DNA from 2 places in the Halomonas sp. BLK-85 genome. Region 1 is predicted to be linked to the other one. Evidence: predicted binding sites of a transcription regulator. Region 1 holds the regulator's gene; the other holds the start of a gene.

Region 1 (7,597 bases):
GCCATGCAGCATGTTTCCATGGTGGGGCATGATATGGAAATCGACCCGGGCATTGGCGTCTGCGGCAAGGAAGGTCAGGGCGTGCCAGTCGGTGTGGGGCAACCTACCATCAAGCTTGATGAGCTGACCGTCGGCGGCACTCAGTCCTGATGGCCGCCTTAGCCGTTCATGATGACCACAAGGTACCAGCTTGCGACGCATGAAAAGCACTGATAGTGCCGGTTCTAGAGGGCTGCTGCCTCGCGCAGGTGCTTGAACAGCTTACGGGCACTGGTAGGGGGTTTTGACTGTTCTCGCTCACGCTGTGCATTGCGCACCAGCTGGCGCAGTGTCTGGCGATCAGCGGCAGGGTAATCGTCAAGGAAGAGGTCAACCGCTGCGTCGCCTTCTTCAATCAGCCGGTCACGCCATTTTTCAAGACGATGGAAAGCATGATCGCGCAGTTCACGCTCATTCTCGATGGCATCGAACTGTGCCCGTATGGCGTCAAGGTCTTCCTTGCGCATCAGCTTGCCCACGTATTGCATATGGCGCCGGCGCCCTTCATGGGAGCGAATACGCGCGGTCTCATCAATGGCCCTAAGCAGATCATCAGATAATGGAAAGCGGCTGCGCTCAGCCGGCGTCATGGCAATCAGGGCTTCGCCTAACTGCTGGAGAGCGTGCATTTCCCGCTTGAGCTGCGATTTACTGGGCACAACGGGCTGGTCATCAATTTCATCGTGCTGCGGACGTTTTTTGGGCATGAGTCATTCACAACGTGGATTTTAGAAACGGCATTATAACAGCCCGTTTTGAAATAACAGGTTATCTCGCCTATCGAGATAAGGTAAAGGAGACAGTATGGCACAGGCATTTGAGGCAAACGCACAGCAAGCGCTGCTCGCTTCACGGGCTGAACAGGCACTGCAGCTTGCCAGACAGCTTGGGGCAGACAGTGCTGAAGTTGGCGCTAGTGTCGATCAGGGCGTTGGCGTTAGCGTGCGTCTGGGTGAAGTCGAAACAGTAGAGTTGTCCCGGGATCAAGGTATCGCCGTTACCGTTTATGTGGGCCAGCGCAAAGGCAGCGCATCATCAACCGATGCGGGGGCTGAATCCATCCGCGCAACGGTTGAAAAAGCCCTGTCGATTGCCCGCTACACCGGTGAAGATCCCGCGGCGGGGCTTGCCGAAGCTGAACTGATGGCGCGCGAGCTACCTGATCTTAAAGTACACTATCCATGGAAGCTGAGCACCGAGGAAGCCACTGCCATTGCCCTCGAATGCGAACGTGCGGGGCGTGATTGTCCGGGCATTACCAAGTCCGACGGCGCCTCGCTGTCTACGGGTGAAGGTGTGCGGGTGTATGCCAACAGTCATGGGTTTCTGGGGACCCAGAAGGGCAGTCGCCATTCTCTCTCGTGTATGTTGATTGCCGAAGATGATAAGGGCATGCAGCGCGATTACGACTATACCTCGGCGCGCGACCCCCAGGCGCTTAGATCTCCGGGTGGAGTGGGCGAGGAAGCGGCTCGGCGCACTCTGCGCCGTCTGGGCGCGCAGCGGCCTAAAACCGGCAGTTTTCCGGTGCTGTTTGATCCGATGCTGGCCAGTGGGCTGGTCGGTCATCTGATGGGGGCTCTGGCCGGCGGTGCCCTGTATCGAGAAGCGTCTTTCCTGTGTGATCGACTCGGTACACCGCTTTTCCCTGCATGGTTCAACCTTGAAGAACGTCCCATGGAAGTGGGCGCCGCGGCGAGTTCACCCTTTGACGGTGAAGGCGTACAGACGCGCAATAATCGTTTTATTGTGGATGGCCAGGTTGCCAGCTATATGCTGTCGTCCTACAGCGCACGCCGCTTGAGTATGCAGACCACGGGGAATGCTGGAGGGGCGCGTAATTTGCGTCTGGCGGCTCCGTTGCGCTCATTCGAAGATCTGCTCAAGGAAATGGATCGTGGTGTCTGGGTAACAGAACTGATGGGCCAGGGCGTGAATGGTGTGACGGGCGACTATTCCCGAGGAGCGGCCGGTTTCTGGATTGAAGATGGTCAGATTCAATACCCGGTGGAAGAATTCACCATTGCAGGTAATCTGAACACCATGTTCAGCGGGCTGGTGGCAGTAGGTAATGATACCGATACGCGAGGCAGTATTCACACGGGCAGTTGGTTGGTTGACAGTATGACGGTGGCGGGTGACTGATGGACCAGGCCTGGCTATCAGATATCTTCATCGAAGCGGGCATCGAGCAAAGCCTCTATGGCTTCCAGTGCCCGCTCCGCTTCGCTCCCTTCGGCCTTGAACTCCAGTTGAGTGCCACAGGGGGCGGCGAGCATGAGCAGCGCCATGATATTGCTGGCATCTGCCTCTTGAGTCCCTTTGCTTACCTTGATGCAGGCATCAAATGCCTGGCAGCAAGTGACGAGCTTGGTGGCGGCGCGGGCATGTAGGCCACGCTTATTGGTCAATGTCAGTGTTCTTTCAGGCACCCTGGTTCCTTTTTCCAAGCGGTGTCGGCGGTCGGCTCATTGGGCAGTGTTGCTATCCGCCATCTTTGCACCTGTCGTTGTTGAGTACGTCAGTCCCAGTTCCCGGTGTCGAATATGGGTTTCAATGCCATTGTCAGCCATGCGTTGAGCCAATTGCTCTACGGTATACACCGACCTATGCTGCCCGCCTGTACAACCGATGGCAATGGTCATATAGCTGCGTTGGCTACTCTGGTAGGCGGGGAGCCAGCGACTGATCCAGGCATGAATATCGTCGCCCATTGCTTTGACAATCGGGTAATCATTAAGGAATGCCTGAACATCGCTGTCGCGTCCGGTGGATTCGCGTAGCATCGGATCCCAATAAGGGTTCGGCAGGCAACGCACATCAAACACCAGGTCGGCATCCAGTGGAACGCCGCGCTTGTAGCCAAAAGATTCAAAGGTGATCGTCAGTTTGTCGCTCTTGTGCAGCGCCACCTGGTCAGTGATCCGGCTACGCAGATCATGAGCGGTCATCCGGGAGGTATCAATCGTCAGGTCGGCAAGATCGCGCACAGCACTCAGCGTGTTTTCTTCCTTGCTGATGGCTTCCTCAAGGGTGAGATCACTATGGCGGGTCAGCGGATGACGGCGGCGGGTTGCCGAATAGCGCTCAAGCAGGATGCGTGCGTCTGTGGTCAGGTAGACAATCTGAAAATGAATGTCGCGTTGATGCAGTTCAGTGAGCAGTCTGGGGAGTTTTTCAAGGGCCCCGGGCAGATTCCGGGCATCAATGCTGACGGCCAGGCGTGACTGCTCCCCCTGGTCGCGTAGTTCATCAACCAAAGAAGCCAGAAGCATCGCTGGAAGATTATCAATGGCGTAATAACCAAGGTCTTCCAACGCTTGCAGGGCAATGGATTTTCCTGAGCCGGAACGGCCGCTGATAATGACCAGTTGCATAGCGTCTCTCTTGCATGGGGACACCCTGAAAGTGTTTCGGGTGTACTGGAAGCATCTGGATCAGAAGGCGCTATCGCGTATTTTCTCACTGATCAGGTCAAGTAGTTCCCGCTGACTACCTGCCTTGCGAAGTTGAGCCCGAACGTTTGCGTCATTCATGATAGTGGCTACCTGACCGAGCAGCGCAAGATGGGTGTCATCTGCTTGTTCGGGTACCAAAAGCACAAATACCAGATCGACCGGTTCGCCATCGATCGCATCAAAATCAACCGCTTCAGAAAGTTTCAGAAAGCTGCCAATCGGGGTTGAGCAGTGTGGGCTACGGGCATGCGGGATGGCCACACCATTGCCGATACCGGTACTGCCCAGGCGCTCCCGATTGATCAGACGGCCAAATACCTCCTGGCTGTCGAGGCTGGGGGTGTTCTGGGCAATAAAGGTGCTGAAAAATTCCAGCACCCGTTTTTTGCTGCCCCCAGGCACATCATAGAGAACGCGCTCCGGAGGCAGGATGGTTTCCAATGTCATTGGTTTACCGCACACCTGCGCCTTGGGCGCGTGCTTGGGCTTTTTCCTTGTGTTTAACCAGCTGACGGTCAATCTTGTCTGCCAGGGCATCGATAGCAGCATACATATCGACATCCGTAGCTTCAGCATGCAAGTCTGCGCCGGAAGCGTGCAGCGTACAGGCAGCTTGCTGACGCTCTTTCTCTACCGACAGAGTGACCTGAACCGTAGTGATATTATCGTAATGGCGCTCTACCCGAGTGAGCTTCTCGTTGACATAGTCGCGCAGGGCGTCGGTCAATTCTACGTGATGGCCGGTAATGTTGACTTGCATTGACGTACTCCTTTCATCGGACTGATCTTTGATTGTAACCCTTTTTTTTATGAAGCAAAGCCCTTTGGGGCAAGTTTCCTTTGAACTCAGCCACTTCTTGACAAAACGATTGAGCCGGTTGCCATATAGCCGTTGAGGAGTCAGCTCAGATGGCGGCGTTCGCTGGAAGACGGAATGCCCATGGCTTCACGGTATTTGGCCACGGTGCGTCGCGCCACGCTTACGCCATCCTTATTCAACAGCGTCACCAGACGGCTGTCGGATAGCGGTTTATGAGCCGGCTCTTCCTGGATCAGTTTTTTGATCCGTGCCCGAATGGCAGTGCTTGAGTGATGGTCTCCGTCCTGATTGCTGACGTGGCTTGAGAAAAAGTACTTGAGCTCGAATACTCCGCGCGGGGTATGAATGAACTTCTGGGTGGTGACGCGGGATATGGTCGATTCGTGCATATCCACGGCGCTGGCAATATCCGCAAGAATCAGCGGTTTCATGGCTTCTTCGCCCTGTTCCAGAAAGCCTATCTGGCGAACAATGATTTCCTGGCCGACACGCAGCAAGGTGTCGTTGCGGCTGGCCAGACTTTTGATCAACCAGCGCGCCTCCTGAAGATGATCCTTGAGGAACTGGTTATCTTCACTTTTGTCAGCACGCTTGATCAGGCTGGCATATTCCGGTTGTATGCGTAGTCGAGGAATGGCATCAGGATTAAGCGTCAGGTGCCAACCCTGATGATCATGATGCACCACCAGATCGGGTGTGACATAACCGCTGGCGGTGCTACCAAAGGTGCTGCCCGGACGAGGATCCAGACTTCGTATCAGGCCAATCACTTCGCTGAGTTGGTCGTCGTCCAGATTAAGGCGGCGTTTCAGAGTGCGGCTATCATGTTTGCCGAGTATTTCCAGAAACTGCCTGACCAGGCGTTTGGCCGCAACAAGCAATGGCGTCGTGTCGGGTAGCGCTGCCAGCTGTAGCATCAGGCACTCACGTAAATCGCGGGCAAATACGCCAGTAGGCTCAAACTGTTGTAGGCGTAACAGGACGCTCTCGATTTCACGTTGCTGTATACCTTCATGGGCAGTCATCTGCAGACTTTCACGAATCTCGCTTAACGTCAGTGACAGGTAGCCATTGTTATCCACCGCATCAATCAGGGTTTCGGCGATAATGTGTTCACGGGGGCTGATATCTGTCATGGCAAGTTGCCACAAAAGATGTCCGTGCAGGCTTTGTACTGCCGTGTCACGCTCAAAGTCGGGGCCTTCCTGGCCAGGGCTGCCTGAACCGAATGAATCCTGGTATGTGTCTGACCAGTCACTATCGACCGAGAGTTCGCTGGGAATATCCTCTGACCAGTCAGCTTCCTTGTCTTCCTGGCTGGCGTGCTCGCCAAACTCTTCTTCCTGTTCCAGTAAAGGATTGGCATCCAGTGCGTTCTGGATTTCCTGACGAAGATCCAGAGTCGACAGCTGCAGCAGGGCGATTGCCTGTTGCAACTGGGGAGTCATCGTCAGTTGAGTGCCAAGACGCAGTTGAAGGGACGCTTTCATGACCATTCGTGAACCACCCGTGGCATATAAAGCTTTACCCTAAAACCACCGGCTTTCAGGCGCAAGCAGCAATAAGCATGCCATCGAAAAAAATTACCTGTGAATGTGATGACTAACAGTCTGGGCGACGACTGACATCACAGTTTAAAGTCCTCGCCAAGATAGATATCCCGGACTTGCTGATTGTCCAGAATCGTATCGGGGGAGCCGCTGGCAATGATGTGGCCGTCGCCGACGATATAGGCGGTATCACAGATATCCAAGGTTTCCCGGACATTGTGATCAGTAATCAATACGCCAATGTGGCGTGCCTTGAGTGCACGGATGATGGTCTTGATATCACCAACAGAAATTGGGTCAACCCCGGCAAAAGGTTCATCAAGCAGGATGAAAAGCGGATCAGTGGCCAGCGAGCGGGCAATTTCAACGCGACGCCTTTCACCGCCGGACAGGCTCATGCCAAGGTTGTCGCGAATGTGAGTGATATGAAAGTCCTCGAGCAGTTTCTCGAGATGATCTTTACGTTCGTTGCGGGAAAGCCCCTGGCGGGTCTCCAGAATCGCCATGATGTTGTCAGCGACGCTCAGTTTGCGAAAAATGGAGGCTTCCTGAGGCAGATAGCCGATCCCGGCAATGGCGCGTTCATGCATGGGTGCCCGGCTAAGATTCAGGTCATCGATATATACCTTGCCAGCATCGGCTTTAACCAACCCGACAATCATGTAGAAAGATGTGGTCTTGCCTGCGCCATTGGGGCCAAGAAGCCCAACGATGCTGCCTTGGGCAATATCAAGATTGATATCCTTGACAACTCGGCGTCGCTTATAGCTTTTGGCCAGGTGGCGTGCTGAAAGTGTTTTGCCGGGTGGGCTCAGTACTGCAGCCGTGACGTCATCGAAAGACACTGAAGGCTCCTACTGCTGCTCAGGTTGCAAGATCATGCGAATGCGTTGGTTTTCACTGCCTTCGACATCCGATCGGGCCTGAATGACACCCCGATCGATGAAATATTCCAACTGGCCGCCGGTGAAACGGTCGTCTCCCTGACTGAGTTCAGCGCGATCTGTCAGCACCACCCGGCGTTCCGCGACATGGTAAGTGATGCGTTTGGCCTTGCCTTCGGTAATCTCTTTCCGGCCTTCGAAACGATTACGGATATAGGCGCGGTCACCCGTGGCAATTGCTCTGGACAGTTCGCCATTGGCGTTACGCTGAATTTCTACTCGAGTGCCGTCTATACGCAGATCACCCTGGCGTATGCGCACATCGCCAGTGTAAACGGCGGTGCCTGCGTTCTGGTCGATATCGAGCTGGTCGGCTTCTACTTCAACAGGATCGCCAGGGGCGGCATACAGCACCTGAAAACTGGCCGCACTGAGCAAGAGGCTGAAAAACACACGAGTGGTCAAGGCAGGGATATTCATCGGGTAATACTCCTTTAAGGTGCCATCTCGGTCGGGTGATAACCACGCACCTGGCCCGCCAGCTGCATGCGGTCTTCGTTAAGCCATAAATCCATTCGTTGAGCCTGAATGGATTGAGGCGGTTGTTCCAGCATGACAGGGCGGTTGCTGAAGGCGTGCGCTTCTGCGCTGTGATAATCAAGCCGCTGTGTGGTCAGCAGCCAGGTTTCCTGAGGCTCCCTTAGGCGGACATTGCCGCGTAAAACAAGATGCTCCCCCTGATTGTCGATGTGGCCTTGCTGCGCACTTGCGTGCCACTCGCGCTGTTGACTATCGACCAGTAGGGCGCGCGGAGACTCAAGCTGAGTGGTCTGGCGTTGGGGCGTA
Region 2 (7,597 bases), 1.1 Mb from region 1:
GTTGAGAATATCATGATATTTCTGATCATCGTGTTTGGCCTGATCGGCCTGGCCTTTGGGGGGGTTATTGGCCTGCTGATCGGTGCCGGGCTTGGCTGGGGGCTGGGCCGATATATCGGCCGCCGCCTGAACGCTGCCCGACGCCAGATTCAGGAGGGCTTTCTGGAATCGATCTTCTCGGTCATGGGCTGTCTGTGTCAGGCGGATGGCAAGGTGACCGACGATGAGCTGAGCGTTGCGGAAAAGCTGTTCGACCAGATGCACCTGCAGGGAAAGGCTCGCGCCAACGCTCAGGCAGCGTTTGAACGTGGCCGCGCTGACAGCTTCGACCTGGAAGCGGAGCTGGCCAAGGTTAACCGCCTGACCCAGCGTCAGCCGACCTTGCGTCAGGTCTTCCTGCAGGTGCAACTCACCGCCATCGCGGCAGATGGCCAGCTGCACCCCGCCGAGCATGAGATGATCCTGCGGGTCGCGCGAGGAATTGGCTGCAGCGACACCGAAGTTCAGCAGATTGAAGCCATGCTCCACGGCGCGGCTGCCAACTCACAGGGCGCCAGCAAGGAAGCGCTGGAGGATGCCTACCGGGTATTGGGCGTTTCGGACCAGGCCAGCGATGCCGAGATCAAGAAAGCCTACCGCCGCCTGATGAGCCAGAACCACCCGGACAAACTGGCCGGCAAGGGCTTGCCAGAGAGCATGCGCGAAGTGGCCCAGGCACGCACCAGCGAAATCGGTAATGCCTATGAACGGATCCGCGAGGCACGCGGCACCTAGCCGGTATTGATGCACGGTGACCGACAATAGCGTCAACAGGCTTTTTAAAGGACCTTATAAGACAAAACGTCATTGTAGACGGCAAGGTAGTGACACACGCTTCCGCCCATGACGAATAAATGCCAGATTGCGTGGTTGTAGGGAATCGCACGGACCGCGTAAAAAATGACACCCAGGGTATACACAATGCCACCCGCCGCCAACAGCACGATGCCTGTCGACGATAAGCTGGCGGCCATGTCTTCCCAGACCAGCACGATCATCCAGCCCATGACCAGATAGACCGTCACGCGCAGCAGCGCCAGACGGTTTGGCCAGCGCCATACGCAAAAAATACCCATCAATGCCAACGACCATACCAGGGCAAACAGTAGCCAGCCCGTGGAGCCACGCATATTGACCAGCAGGAAAGGCGTATAGGTGCCTGCAATGAGCAGGTAGATCGCACAGTGATCAAGCAGCTGAAAGCGCTGCTTCCACAGCCGATGCGGCAAGCCATGATAAAGGCTTGAGGTAATATAGAGCACCACCAGTGTGGTGCCATACAGGCTCAGGCTGACTATCTTCCACGGGTTGATGTGGGTTGCCAGGCTCGCGGATATCACCAGGGTAAGCAGACCTGCCAGGCTAAGAACGGCCCCGATGGCGTGGGAAATACTGTTCAGGCGCTCTTCAATAACGCTGAATTCGCCTTGTGTTTCTGGCGCGTTGTGCATGGATCTCTCCCGGTGGCCGATTATTCGCCGCCCGCACTCTCCAAGCCCCACGTCTTGAATTGCGCGATCACCCCGCTCCTGAAGTACGCTTCATCACCCTTACCCCTTACGCTCAATATCCACGTCACTGGCGTGTTTGAAGTCTTCCAGCGCCATCATGTGGCCAAGCTTGCCCGCCTTGGTGGTCAGATAGTGTTCGTTGTGGGGGTTCAGGCCGGTGGTGATCGGCAAACGCTCCACCACATTGACGCCGTCGCGGGTCAGCGCATCCACCTTGCGGGGATTATTGGTCATCAGCTTGAGGGCGGTGATGCCCAGATGGTCGAGCATGGGCACGCATAAATCATAGCGGCGCATATCCGCGCCAAAGCCCAGCCGCTCATTGGCTTCGACGGTATCCGCGCCTTCATCCTGCAGATGGTAGGCGCGGATCTTGTTGAGCAAGCCAATCCCTCGGCCTTCCTGACGCAGATAGAAGAGCACGCCGCGGCCTTCCTCGGCGATGCGCTTTAGCGCCTCCTGCAGCTGATAGCCGCAATCGCAGCGCATCGAAAACAGCGCATCGCCGGTCAGGCACTCAGAATGAACACGCCCCAGTACCGGCGAGTCGCCGGTGACATCGCCCAGCGTCAGGGCAATGTGGTCCTTGCCCGTTGCGTCATCCTCGAAGCCATGCATGGTGAATGTGGCCCAGGGAGTGGGCAGCCGGGAAGCAGCAATAAAACGAATCGTCACAGGTTACCTCGGTGTCAGCACACCCGTTCAGGTCTGGCGGTGTCTAAAGTTGTTGGCCATGTTATCAGGAAGTGGGCGTCTTTGCCGCGCATTCCCCGGCGTCTTGCCATATCATCCGGCGCCCCTGCTGACCTATAATTGCGTCACTGTTTACTTTTCCAAGAGCTATGTTATGACCTCAGCGTTAAAGAATGACCGTTTTCTGCGCGCCCTGGCGCGCCAGCCCGTCGACCGCACGCCTGTCTGGATGATGCGCCAGGCCGGGCGCTACCTGCCGGAATATCGCGCCAGCCGGGCCGATGCCGGCAGCTTCATGGATCTGTGCCGCAACCAGGATCTGGCCTGCGAAGTCACCCTGCAGCCGCTGGCGCGCTATCCGCTGGATGCCGCCATTTTATTTTCCGACATTCTGACCATTCCGGATGCCATGGACCTGGGTCTGTATTTCGTCACCGGCGAAGGCCCTAAATTCAGGAAGACGGTACGCACCCCTGCCGAGGTTGACGCCTTGAAAGTACCGGACGCCGAGCGTGACCTTGATTATGTCATGAACGCTGTCTCCACCATACGCCGTGAGCTTAATGGCAGCGTGCCCCTGATCGGCTTTTCCGGCAGCCCCTGGACGCTGGCCACTTATATGGTCGAAGGCAGCTCGAGCAAGGATTTCCGCCACGTCAAAACCATGCTGTACGATACGCCGGATGCCATGCATCAGCTGCTTGACAAGCTGGCCCATGCGGTGACGGACTACCTCAACGCCCAGATTCGCGCGGGTGCCCAGGCGGTACAGATTTTTGATACCTGGGGAGGCACCCTGTCGACCCCGGCCTACCGTGAATTTTCACTGCGCTATATGGAACAGATTGTGTCCGGCCTGATTCGCGACCACGATGGCCGCCGCGTGCCGGTGATTCTGTTTACCAAGAATGGCGGCCAGTGGCTGGAAGATATTGCCTGTGCCGGCGCCGATGCCCTGGGGCTGGACTGGTCAACTGAGCTGTCTGATGCACGCGCCCGGGTAGGCCATAAGGTGGCCTTGCAGGGCAACCTTGATCCCAACGTCCTGTTTGCGCGCCCATCGGCCATCCGTGCCGAAGTTGCGCGGATACTGGAAAGCTATGGCCACGGCCCTGGCCATATATTCAATCTGGGCCACGGCATCAGCCAGTTCACCAACCCGGACAACGTGACCGCCTTCATGGAAGCGCTGCACGAACTCAGCCCTCAGTATCACAGGGAGATCAGCGTTCAATGAACCCGATTGCTGACAACCAGTGGTTTACCGAGGTCTTTGACCGCCACGGCAGTGCCTTTTCATTGAAGGTCAGCGAGAAGCTACTGAATGTACACAGCCCCTATCAGCACCTGGAAGTCTACGCCACCGAGACGTTTGGCAATCTGATGGTGCTGGATGGCTGTGTGATGCTGACTGATCGCGACAATTTCCTGTATCACGAGATGATTGCGCACCCGGCGCTGTTCACCCATCAGCAACCTGAACGGGTAGTGATCATTGGCGGCGGCGACTGCGGCACCCTGAAAGAAGTGTTGCGCCATCCGGGCGTCCGTCACGTTACCCAGATTGACATTGATGAAGAAGTCACCAGAGCGGCGGAGCGCTTCTTTCCGGCACTGGTAGACGCCAATGACGACCCCCGCGCTGAGCTACTGTTTGCTGACGGCGTCAAATGGGTCGATGACGCGGAAGATGAAAGCATTGATGTGCTGATTATCGACTCCACTGACCCGGTTGGCCCCGCAGAAGGGCTGTTCAAGACCGATTTTCTGACCCGCTGTCACCGCATCCTGAAACCGGGTGGTGTCATGGTGCAGCAGAGTGAATCACCGCTTTACCACAGTGGCTCCATTATCCGGGAGCTACGCCGGGATATGCGTGACGCCGGTTTTTCCAGCGTCGCGACCTTGCCGTTTCCCCAGCCGGTTTACCCCTCTGGCTGGTGGAGTGTTACCCTGGCAGGCAAAGACTGCTCGGTCGAAACCTTCCGTGAAACGGCGGCGGGCGAACATGCCATGCCGTTACAGTATTACACGGTCGACGCCCACCGCAGTGCGCTGGTGCTGCCTCCTTTCATGCGCCAGGCGCTGGGTGAAACGCCAGACGGCTGATCCATTCTGGCCAACGCATGCACCTTTTTGGTGAAGACAAAGGTCTAAACGGTACACTTGCGAGCAAAAATGTTTCGCAAGTGTGTCTCTGACAGAGAATAATTTGCGTTGAAAAGCGCTGAATCCAGAACCATACCCTTGATGGCACTTTCCTTGCTAGGTTCTAGACACATGCCTTGGCATGCAGTCAACAAAAGAAATAATGATACTTAACCACGTAAGGTGAATTCCCATGCTAAACAAGAAAAGTCTGGTTCTTGCAGTGTCCACGGGTGCGCTGGCGCTGGCCAGTATGTCCAATGCCCACGCATCCACACTTGAAGACACACTGGAAAACGGTGAAGTTCGCTGCGGTGTCAGTGATGGCCTTCCGGGTTTTTCAGCACCCGACGACGATGGCAACTGGCAAGGCCTGGACGTGGATGTCTGCCGTGCGGTCGCCGCTGCTGTACTGGGTGATGCCGATGCCGTTGAATATGTATCCCTCAACGCCGTAGAACGTTTCACCGCGCTGCAATCCGGTGAAGTCGATGTGCTGTCGCGTAACACCACCTGGACCACCACCCGCGACACCACCTTGGGAATCAACTTTGCTGGGGTCAATTTCTACGATGGTCAAGGGTTTATGGTCAATCGTGACCTGGGCATTACTGACGCCTCGGAACTTGATGGGGCTGCCATCTGTGTTCAGGCAGGCACGACTACCGAACTCAATCTGGCCGATTACTTCCGTGCCAACGATATGGAGTTCGACCCCATCGTGTTTGATACCTCAGAGCAGACTGTTGGCGGTTACCAGGCAGGACGTTGTGATGTCCTGACCTCAGACACGTCACAGCTGGCCGCCCTGCGTATTCAGCTGGACGACCCGGACAGCTCTGTAGTGCTGAGTGACGTGATCTCCAAGGAACCGCTTGGCCCCTCGGTGCGCCAGGGCGATGATCAGTGGTTCAATATCGTCAAATGGTCGCTTTCTGCCATGCTTAACGCAGAAGAATATGGCATCAGCAGTGAAAACGTTGACGACATGATGGCCTCTGAAGATCCCAATATCGCGCGCCTGCTCGGTCAGGATGGCAACTATGGTGAAGGCATGGGACTGGAAGCTGACTGGGCCTATAACATCATCAGCCAGGTAGGCAATTATGCGCAGAGCTACGACCGTAATGTCGGCATGGATTCACCCTTGCAGATTGAGCGCGGTGTCAATGCGCTGTGGATCGATGGCGGCGTGCAGTACGCTCCGCCCATCCGTTAAGCGTCTCGTATGACCCAGGCCCGCCGCAAGGCGGGCTTCTTGATCGTGTTTTTGTGCCTCGGAGACGCTACCCATGTCTGTAAAATCCACGCCTCGCCCGGCAGGCCAAAAGCCCCCTTTCTGGCGGGACCCGGCTAAACGAGCGCTTATCTTTCAGCTACTGCTGATTGCTGCCGTTGCCGCCTTTCTGCTTTATATTATTGGTAATACTCAGGACAACTTATCCGAACGTGGGATCACCACCGGGTTTGGTTTCCTGAGTAATACCGCCGGCTTTGGCATTGTTCAGAGCCTGATCGACTATTCCTCGCAAAGCACCTATGGGCGCACCTTTGTTATCGGCCTGCTGAACACCCTGCTGGTAGGTGGCCTGGGCGTGTTAGCCGCCACCCTCATCGGCTTTACCGTCGGGATTGCGCGCTTATCACCTAACTGGCTGATTGCGCGACTGGCCAATATCTACATCGAGACTTTCCGCAATATCCCTCTGCTGTTACAGATTTTTTTCTGGTATTTCGCTGTCTTGCGTACCCTGCCAAGTGCGCGGGAAAGCATGGCCTTTGGCGAGGCCATTTTCCTTAATGTGCGCGGCCTGTACCTGCCCCAGCCGCTGTTCGAATCCGGATTTGGCCTGATTCCTGCAACTTTTCTGGTGGCCATAGCCATGAGTATTGCGCTGGTGATCTGGAACAAGCGCCGCCATGAAGCGACGGGCAAGCGAATCCCCGCGGGCTGGCTGGCTGTGCTGTTGATTTTTGGCCTGCCGCTGGTGGTGCTGATCGCGACCGGCGTGCCGGTGACCTGGGAAATGCCCGAGCTGCGTGGTTTTAACTTCCGCGGCGGCATTACCGTTATCCCCGAGTTTCTTGCCCTGTGGCTGGCACTGTCGATCTATACGGCCTCGTTTATCGCCGAGATCGTCCGCTCAGGTATCCAGGCCATTTCCCACGGCCAGACCGAAGCGGCTCAGGCCTTGAGCCTGCCACGTAACCTGGTCCTCAAACTGGTCATCATTCCACAGGCCCTGCGGGTCATTATTCCACCCTTGACCAGCCAGTACCTTAATCTGATCAAGAACTCGTCACTGGCCACGGCGATTGGTTACCCCGATCTGGTCTCTGTGTTTGCCGGCACAACCCTCAACCAGACCGGGCAGGCAATTGAAGTGATTGCCATGACCATGGCGGTGTATCTCACCATCAGCCTTTTGGTATCGATGTTCATGAACTGGTTCAACGCCCGCGTGGCGCTGGTTGAACGCTAGGCCTGCTGAGGATAACAGAATGATTCATAATCGTGACATGATCACCGAGCGGCCGGCTCCCAAAAGCGTGATTGGCCCAATTGCCTGGCTTCGCGCCAACCTGTTCAACGGCCCGATCAATTCGCTGTTTACCCTGATTGGCCTGTATATTGTCTATCTTCTGTTCGTACCCAGCGTACAGTGGGCCTTTATCAATGCGGACTGGATAGGGACCAGTCGGGACGATTGCTCCCGCGAGGGCGCCTGCTGGGTGTTTGTAAATGCCCGTATCGGACAGTTTATCTATGGGCTCTACCCGAGTGAGGAAACCTGGCGGGCCAATATTATATTTGCCGGTTTCTTTGCACTGATTGCCTGGCTGGCCATTCCCCGCCTGCCTTTCAAACGCTGGGTGGCTATCTTCGCCCTGGTGGCTTTCCCGGTGATTGCCTATGTGCTGCTGCACGGTGGCTATTTCGGTCTGGAGCGCATTCCAACCAATCGTTGGGGCGGCCTTATGCTGACCCTGTTGCTGGCCACGGTGGGCATGATAGCCGCCTTGCCGATTGGCATCATGCTGGCCCTTGGGCGGCGCTCAGACATGCCGATTGTGCGAAGCTTTTGCGTGGTCTTTATCGAATTCTGGCGCGGCGTGCCTCTGATCACCATTCTGTTCATGGCCTCGGTCATGCTACCGCTCTTCCTGCCCGGCGATATGAACATTGACCGTCTGGTGCGGGCACT

The links. The regulator sigma-54, encoded in region 1, starts transcription at its own class of promoters, with help from an activator protein. The targets are predictions, from matches to a motif close to TGGCACNNNNNTTGCTNT.
Region 2: LL947_RS13680 (amino acid ABC transporter substrate-binding protein) is a predicted target of sigma-54. The motif match lies at 4,495-4,512, and genes of this name have one in related genera.

Annotation. Positions count from the first base shown of each region.
Region 1 covers NZ_CP087731.1:1,925,593-1,933,189, reverse strand. The annotation lists gene tldD (metalloprotease TldD) at 1-150, shown strand, start outside; gene yjgA (ribosome biogenesis factor YjgA) at 225-746, opposite strand; gene pmbA (metalloprotease PmbA) at 844-2,184, shown strand; gene LL947_RS08725 (HPr family phosphocarrier protein) at 2,202-2,471, opposite strand; gene rapZ (RNase adapter RapZ) at 2,508-3,416, opposite strand; gene ptsN (PTS IIA-like nitrogen regulatory protein PtsN) at 3,477-3,944, opposite strand; gene hpf (ribosome hibernation-promoting factor, HPF/YfiA family) at 3,949-4,257, opposite strand; gene LL947_RS08705 (RNA polymerase factor sigma-54) at 4,398-5,813, opposite strand; gene lptB (LPS export ABC transporter ATP-binding protein) at 5,945-6,712, opposite strand; gene lptA (lipopolysaccharide transport periplasmic protein LptA) at 6,722-7,231, opposite strand; gene lptC (LPS export ABC transporter periplasmic protein LptC) at 7,246-7,597, opposite strand, start outside.
Region 2 covers NZ_CP087731.1:2,989,510-2,997,106, forward strand. The annotation lists gene djlA (co-chaperone DjlA) at 13-774, shown strand; gene trhA (PAQR family membrane homeostasis protein TrhA) at 819-1,490, opposite strand; gene ribA (GTP cyclohydrolase II) at 1,590-2,225, opposite strand; gene hemE (uroporphyrinogen decarboxylase) at 2,398-3,480, shown strand; gene speE (polyamine aminopropyltransferase) at 3,477-4,352, shown strand; gene LL947_RS13680 (amino acid ABC transporter substrate-binding protein) at 4,585-5,610, shown strand; gene LL947_RS13685 (amino acid ABC transporter permease) at 5,684-6,874, shown strand; gene LL947_RS13690 (amino acid ABC transporter permease) at 6,894-7,597, shown strand, end outside.